2 linked regions of the Prosthecomicrobium sp. N25 genome follow. The protein of the gene in region 1 interacts with the protein of each later gene in a pairwise test. Links are inferred from orthologs where the notes say so. Each region holds a gene or a part of one and is shown in the gene's direction. Other genes may lie near its edges.

Region 1 (3,294 bases):
GCGCCAGAGGTCGGAGGCGTCGACCCCCGCGGCCCTGAGCCGGTCCTCCAGCACGTAGAGCGAGGCGGCCCGGATCAACTGCTCGGTCACCACCTTGCCGCCAGGGGCGGCGCGCGGGACGGGCATCGAGCCGATGGCGCCGGCGTTGCCGGTCCGGCCCGGCACCACGTTGCCGGACACCACGATGCCGCCGCCCACGAAGGAGCCGACGAACACGTAGACGAAGTCGCGCGCCGCCTGGGCGTTGCCGAACAGGTTCTCGGCCGCGCAGGCCGCCGTGCCGTCGTTCATGACGTGCACCGGCCAGGGCAGGACGGCCGTGAGCGCCTGCCGGGCGTCGAAGCCGCGCCAGGCCTGCATGACCGCGGGCGGCGCGCCGACCTCGGGCTCCCAGTTCCAGAGTTCGAAGGGCGTCGCCACCCCGAAGCCGACGATGCGCGCGCGCTGAGTCTCGCTGAGCCGGGCCGTCAGGTCCGCGGTGCCCTCCCGCACATGGGCGAGCAGGCTGTCGGGGAGAGGGTAGGGGTGGGTCCAGTGCCGCCGGGCGATGACCCGGCCGAGGAAGTCGACCACGACGAGGTCCGTCGAGCGGCGGCCGATCTTCAGGCCGAACGACACCGCCCCGTCCGGGTTGAGCATGTACGGAATGGCCGGCTGCCCGATCCGGCCGCGCTGCGGCTCGCCCCGGCGGATCAGCCCCTCCTGCTCCAGGCGGTTCATGATTACCGTCGTGGTCTGCGGCGAGAGGCCGGTCAGCCGTGCGATCTCGGCCTTGGGCAGCCCGCCGCCGCGCCGGATCAGCGACAGCACCAGCCGCTCGTTGTAGAGGCGCACGCCCGCCTGGTCTGTCCCGCGGCGCAGGTCGGCCGCCGGCAGGCCCTCGCGCAGGGCGGGCTCCGCGCGCCCGACGTCGCGCTGTCCGATCTCGGGCAGGTCGTCCACCGATTCTCCTCCCGGCGAGGCTCTCGTTTCACGTGCCGCAAGGCGATCCGCCTAGGCAAGGCCCGGCCTCGCATCGCCGCGGATGATGGCCCTCGGCACCCGTGCTGTCAATAAGTTCATCCAGTGGATTTATTTATTGACAGGCTTCCCGGCTTCATGCGAGAACCGCCCTACCGGATGGCGGCCGCCGTCCCCGCACCGCGCGTCGAAGCGCCCGGCGGGGGCAGGGCGGTCAGCCGGGAGACCTCGCCGGGGGCTTGCCCGGACGAGGCTGCAAGGCGCCCCGACAGGGGCTTTCGGGAGGAAGAAACCGATGAAATCCTTCAAGGCTTCGCTCACCATGACGGTCGCCGCTGCGGCCCTCGGGCTCGCCTTCGCGGCCGGCCCCGCCGCCGCACAGGGCAAGGTCGTGGTCGGCCTGATCACCAAGACCAACACCAACCCCTTCTTCGTGAAGATGCGCGAGGGCGCCGAGGCCAAGGCCAAGGAACTCGGCATGGAGCTGCGCTCCTTCGCGGGCAAATACGACGGCGACCATGACAGTCAGGTCCAGGCGATCGAGAACCTGATCGCCGGCGGCGCCAAGGGCATCCTGCTGGTGCCGTCCGACTCCAAGGCCATCGTGCCGGTCATCAAGAAGGCGCGCCAGGCGGGCGTGCTCGTCATCGCCCTCGACACCCCGACGGAGCCGGCCGACGCCGCCGACGCGACCTTCGCCACCGACAACTTCGAGGCCGGCAAGCTGATCGGCCAGTGGGCCAAGGCGACCCTCGGCGACAAGGCCGCCACCGCCAAGATCGCCCTGCTCGACCTCTCCAAGAACATGCCGACCGTCGACTACCTGCGCGACCAGGGCTTCCTCACCGGCTTCGGCGTGGACGTGAAGGACCCGAAGAAGAACGGCGACGAGACCGACAAGCGCATCGTCGGCAACGACGTGACCGCCGGCTCGGAGGAGGGCGGCCGCAAGGCCATGGAGAACCTGCTCCAGAAGGACCCCGGCGTGAACGTCGTCTACACCATCAACGAGCCGGCCGCGGCCGGTGCCTACGAGGCCCTGAAGGCCGTCGGCAAGACCAAGGACGTGCTCATCGTCTCGGTCGACGGCGGCTGCCCGGGCGTCAAGAACGTCAAGGCCGGTATCATCGGCGCGACCTCCCAGCAGTACCCGCTGCTGATGGCCTCCAAGGGCATCGAGGCGATCGCCGAGTTCGCCAAGACTGGCAAGAAGCCGGCCCCGACCCCGGGCCTCGACTTCTTCAACACCGGCGTCAGCCTGATCACCGACAAGCCGGCTTCCGGTGTGCCCTCGATCAACACCGAGGAAGGCCTGAAGAAGTGCTGGGGCTGATGCCCCTGCGGGGCCGGCCGTCCGTCTGACGGCGGCTCCGATCTGCGATAGGGAAACCCGCGGCGGCCAGCCGCCGCGGGTCTCCGGCCAGGGCCCGGGGAAGCGCCGGTCGTCCCCCACCCACCCCCGCCTGCCCGTGGCAGGCGGACCGCCTCGCCGGCGCGCCCGGCAGGTCCGAGGACACCGGGGCGGAGGCCCCTGCGGCAGGCTCGCGGCGACGGCGCCGGGGCGCCCGGTCCCTCTTCAAACGATTTGCATTCCTCGGCGGACGGGCGGACCATGGCGTCCTCCCGCGCGGCAGAACGCGGGCCCGATGCGAGCGCCCGTCGAGGCTAGGTCGAGCGAAACTCCAGGAGGAAGCCCATGTCGGCAACGGACGAGTCGCCCTCGAAGGCGGCGGAATTCGAGCGCGTGGCCGCCCAGGTGCAAACCGGCGTGGCCAACTTCGCGGAGGACAGGCCGACGCTCGTCAAGCGTCTGCAACACCTCCTCCACATGCATCCGACACTCATCCCGGCGATCGTTCTCCTGATCGGCGTGGCGATCTTCTCGACCATTGTCGGCGAGCGCTTCCTGCACCCCTTCAACTTCTCGCTGGTCCTCCAGCAGGTGACGATCATCGGCGTCATCGGCGTCGCCCAGACGATCATCATCCTGACCGCCGGCATCGACCTCTCGGTCGGCGCCATCATGGTCCTCTGCTCGGTGGTGATGGGCAAGCTCGCCGTCGGCGCCGGCCTGCCGGCCCCGGTCGCGATCCTGGCCGGCCTCGGCGTCGGCGCGATCTGCGGCGGCATCAACGGCCTGCTCGTCACCCGCTTCCGTCTGCCGCCCTTCATCGTCACCCTCGGCACCTGGAACATCTTCTTCGCGCTCAACCTCTGGTACTCCGAGAGCGAGACGATCCGCGCCGCCGACGTGGAGGCGGAGGCGCCGCTCCTGCAGGTCTTCGCCACCTCGATCGACTTCTTCGGCATGCGGCTGACCGCCGGCTCTGTGGC
Region 2 (3,799 bases), 1.5 Mb from region 1 along the record:
CCTCCTGATCACCCGCATCCTGGCCGGCACCGGCACCCTGATGGCGACCCAGTTCGTCACCGGCCTCGGCGGCACGCTCCTGCTCGGCGCCGCGCTCGCGGTCGCGACCCTCCTCGGCCTCGAGGGCGCCGCGGCGCGCATGCCGGCCGGCTCCGACTGGCTGATGTTCCTCGGCATCGGCCTGATCTCGCTCGTCACCCACGGGCTCGTGGTCAAGGCCTTCGAGAGCGCGCCGGCCGCCGTGCTGGCGCCGCTCAACTACCTGGAGATCATCAGCGCCACGACCCTCGGCTTCCTGGTCTTCGGCGACTTCCCGGACGGGCCGACCTGGGCCGGCATCGTCCTGATCGTCGGCTCGGGCCTGGCGATCGTGCGGCGCGAGGCGGGCAAGGCCGCGTGACGAGGCGCGATCCGGGCTTCCCCAACCGCCCCGGCGCTGGTAGAACCGCCGCCATCCTTCGACCTCGGGAACGAGCACGCATGCGTCGGCTTCACGCGACCGGGCGGGACCTCCGCCGAATTACGGGCCCGGCCTCCTCCGGGCGCGCCTGATCGCGACCCGGTCGAGGTCCGGGACTTCCTAAGCCTCGCCCCGCGGCGCGGCCCCTCGAGGCCGCCGCCCCTGTCCCGTCCGATCCGAGTTGACCGATGAACGACACGTCCGCCTCCGCGACCCGAGACTATTCGGAGACGCTCTTCCTCCCCGTCACCGACTTCCCCATGCGCGCCGGCCTGCCCGAGAAGGAGCCGAAGATCCTGGAGCGCTGGCAGTCGACGGGCCTGTACCGCCGCCTGCGCGAGGCCGCCAAGGGCCGCCCCCTGTTCGTGCTGCACGACGGCCCGCCGTACGCCAACGGCAACCTCCACATCGGCCACGCGCTCAACAAGATCCTCAAGGACGTCATCACGCGCTTCAAGCAGATGGAGGGCTACGACTCCAACTACGTCCCCGGCTGGGACTGCCACGGCCTGCCCATCGAATGGAAGATCGAGGAGCAGTACCGCGCCAAGGGCCGCAACAAGGACGAGGTGCCGGCGGTCGAGTTCCGCAAGGAGTGCCGGCAGTTCGCCGAGCACTGGATCGGCGTGCAGGCGGCCGAGTTCAAGCGGCTCGGCGTCGAGGGCGACTTCGAAAACCCCTACCTGACCATGGCCTACGAGGCCGAGGCCGTGATCGCCACCGAGCTGCAGAAGTTCGCGGTCTCGGGCCAGCTCTACCGCGGCTCCAAGCCGGTCATGTGGTCGGTCGTCGAGAAGACCGCGCTCGCCGAGGCCGAGGTCGAGTACCAGGACTACCAGTCGGACACGATCTGGGTGAAGTTCCCGGTGGTGGTCGGCCCGGCCGCAGTGGCCGGCGCCTCGGTGGTCATCTGGACGACGACCCCCTGGACCATCCCGGGCAACCGCGCCATCGCGTATTCGTCCAAGGTCGCCTACGGGGTCTACGAGGTGACGGCCGCGCCGGAAGGCAATTGGGCGAAGGCCGGCGACCGCCTGATCCTCGCCGACCGGCTGGCCGAGGAGGTGATGCGCGCCGCGAAGGTGGACTCCTTCGAGAAGCGCGAGGCGCTCTCGGAGCATGATCTCGCCGGCATCGCCTGCAAGCACCCGCTCGCCGCTCTCGGCTACGGCTTCATGGTGCCCATGCTCGAGGGCGACCACGTCTCCGACGATGCGGGCACCGGCTTTGTCCACACCGCCCCGGGCCACGGCCGCGAGGACTTCGAGGCCTGGATGCACCATGCGCGGACCCTGCAGGCGCGCGGCATCGACCCGACGATCCCCTTCACGGTCGACGACGACGGCTATTTCACCGCCCAGGCCCCCGGCTTCGAGAACCGCCGGGTGATCACCGACAAGGGCGAGAAGGGCGACGCCAACGGGGCGGTCATCCAGGCGCTGGCGGACGCCGGCGCCCTGGTGGCGCGCGGCCGCCTGAAGCACCAGTACCCGCATTCCTGGCGGTCGAAGAAGCCGGTCATCTTCCGCAACACGCCGCAATGGTTCATCCACATGGACCGCGACATCGACGGCCAGGGCGACACGCTGCGCGCCCGGTCGCTCAAGGCCATCGCGGAGACCACCTTCTACCCGCCGCAGGGGCAGAACCGGCTGGAAGGCATGATCGCCGGCCGGCCGGACTGGGTCGTCTCGCGCCAGCGCGCCTGGGGCGTGCCGATCGCCGTGTTCCGCCACGAGGACACCGGCCGCCTCGCGCCGGGACCGGACTTCGCCCACAACGACGCGCTGACCCGCCGCGTCTACGACGCCTTCAAGGCCGAGGGCGCCGACGCCTGGTACGCCGAGGGCGCGGAGGAGCGCTTCCTCGGCGGGCTCGTGGACGACCTGCCGAAGTGGCGGAAGGTGAACGACATCCTGGACGTCTGGTTCGACAGTGGCTCCACCCACGCCTTCGTGCTGGAGAAGCGGCCGGACCTGAAGTGGCCGGCGGACATGTACCTGGAGGGCTCGGACCAGCACCGCGGCTGGTTCCACTCCTCGCTCCTGGAGAGCTGCGGCACCCGCGGCCGGGCCCCCTACGACTCGGTCCTGACCCACGGCTTCGTCATGGCCGAGGACGGCCGCAAGATGTCGAAGTCGCTCGGCAACATCGTCGCCCCGCAGGACGTCATCAAGACCTCCGGCGCCGACATCCTGCGGCTCTGGGTCGTCACCTCCGACTATGCGGACGACCTCCGCATCGGCCCAGAGATCATGAAGACCAACGCGGAGGCCTACCGCAAGCTGCGCAACACGCTGCGCTGGATGCTCGGCACCCTCGCCCACCACGAGCCCGGCGACGAGGTCCCGCTCGCCGAGATGCCGGAGCTCGAGCGCTTCATGCTGCACCGCCTCGCCGAGGTCGGCGACGAGGTGCGCGCCGGCTACGCGGCCTACGACTTCAAGCGCATCGTGCATGTGCTGATGAACTTCATGGTCGTCGACCTGTCGGCCTTCTACTTCGACATCCGCAAGGACGCGCTCTACTGCGACCCCTATTCCTCGGTCCGGCGGCGCGCGGCCCTGACGGTGGTCGACCGGCTCTTCGACGCGATCGTCACCTGGCTCGCCCCCATGCTGCCCTTCACCATGGAGGAGGCCTGGACGCTCCGGCACCGGTCGGAGGAGCGCTCCGTCCACCTGGAGCTCTTCCGCGAACTGCCCGCCGACTGGCGCGACGACGCGCTCGCCGCCAAGTGGGCGCGGGTCCGCCGGGTCCGGCGGGCCGTCACCGGCGCCCTCGAACTGGAGCGCGCCGCCAAGCGGATCGGCTCCTCCCTCGAGGCCGCCCCCGTCGTCTACGTCGCCGACGAGGCGCTGCGGACGGCGGCCTGTTCGGTCGACATGGCCGAGATCGCCATCACGAGCGGCCTCACCGTGCTGGCCGGCGAGGGGCCGGCCGACGCGATCCGGATCGACGAGGTCGCCGGCGTCGCGGTCGTGCCGAAGCCCGCCGAGGGCCGCAAGTGCGCCCGCTCCTGGAAGATCAGCACGGAGGTCGGCGCCGACCCGGCCTACCCGGACCTCACGCCCCGCGACGCCGCCGCGATGCGCGAGTGGGAAAGCCGCCGGGGACGCGCCGCGTGAGCGGGCGCTTCCGGCACGAGGGTCGGCCCGCGGGGCCCGGCCGATGACGCCCCGCGTCCTCGGCCTCCTCGTGGCCGCCGTCGGGCTGGCCCTCGACCAGGCCTCCAAGCTCTACGTCCTGCGCGTCGCCGATCTCGGCGAGACGGGCCCGGTCGCGATCGCCCCCTTCGCGGAGTTCCGCCTTGTCTGGAACTACGGCATCTCGTACGGG

The links.
Region 2: the proteins of WBG79_RS07750 (region 1) and ileS interact in binary tests that used the Escherichia coli proteins (3 or more experiments, as listed by UniProt). The link is inferred for Prosthecomicrobium sp. N25 from one-to-one orthologs.

The regions. Positions count from the first base shown.
Region 1 is NZ_JBBCAT010000001.1:1,709,562-1,712,855, forward strand. What follows is about bases 290-3,274. They hold WBG79_RS07750 (sugar ABC transporter substrate-binding protein), read left to right. Parts: upstream 290-1,255; coding sequence 1,256-2,293; downstream 2,294-3,274. Other genes in these bases: WBG79_RS07745 (ROK family transcriptional regulator), read right to left, coding at 290-888; WBG79_RS07755 (ABC transporter permease), read left to right, coding at 2,657-3,274. In the rest of the region: more of WBG79_RS07745, read right to left, coding at 1-289; more of WBG79_RS07755, read left to right, coding at 3,275-3,294. UniProt on the Escherichia coli protein: Part of the ABC transporter complex RbsABC involved in ribose import. Binds ribose. Also serves as the primary chemoreceptor for chemotaxis.
Region 2 is NZ_JBBCAT010000001.1:217,535-221,333, forward strand. What follows is about bases 299-3,788. They hold ileS (isoleucine--tRNA ligase), read left to right. Parts: upstream 299-648; coding sequence 649-3,588; downstream 3,589-3,788. Other genes in these bases: WBG79_RS00995 (DMT family transporter), read left to right, coding at 299-400; lspA (signal peptidase II), read left to right, coding at 3,632-3,788. Outside these bases: more of WBG79_RS00995, read left to right, coding at 1-298; more of lspA, read left to right, coding at 3,789-3,799. UniProt on the Escherichia coli protein: Catalyzes the attachment of isoleucine to tRNA(Ile). As IleRS can inadvertently accommodate and process structurally similar amino acids such as valine, to avoid such errors it has two additional distinct tRNA(Ile)-dependent editing activities.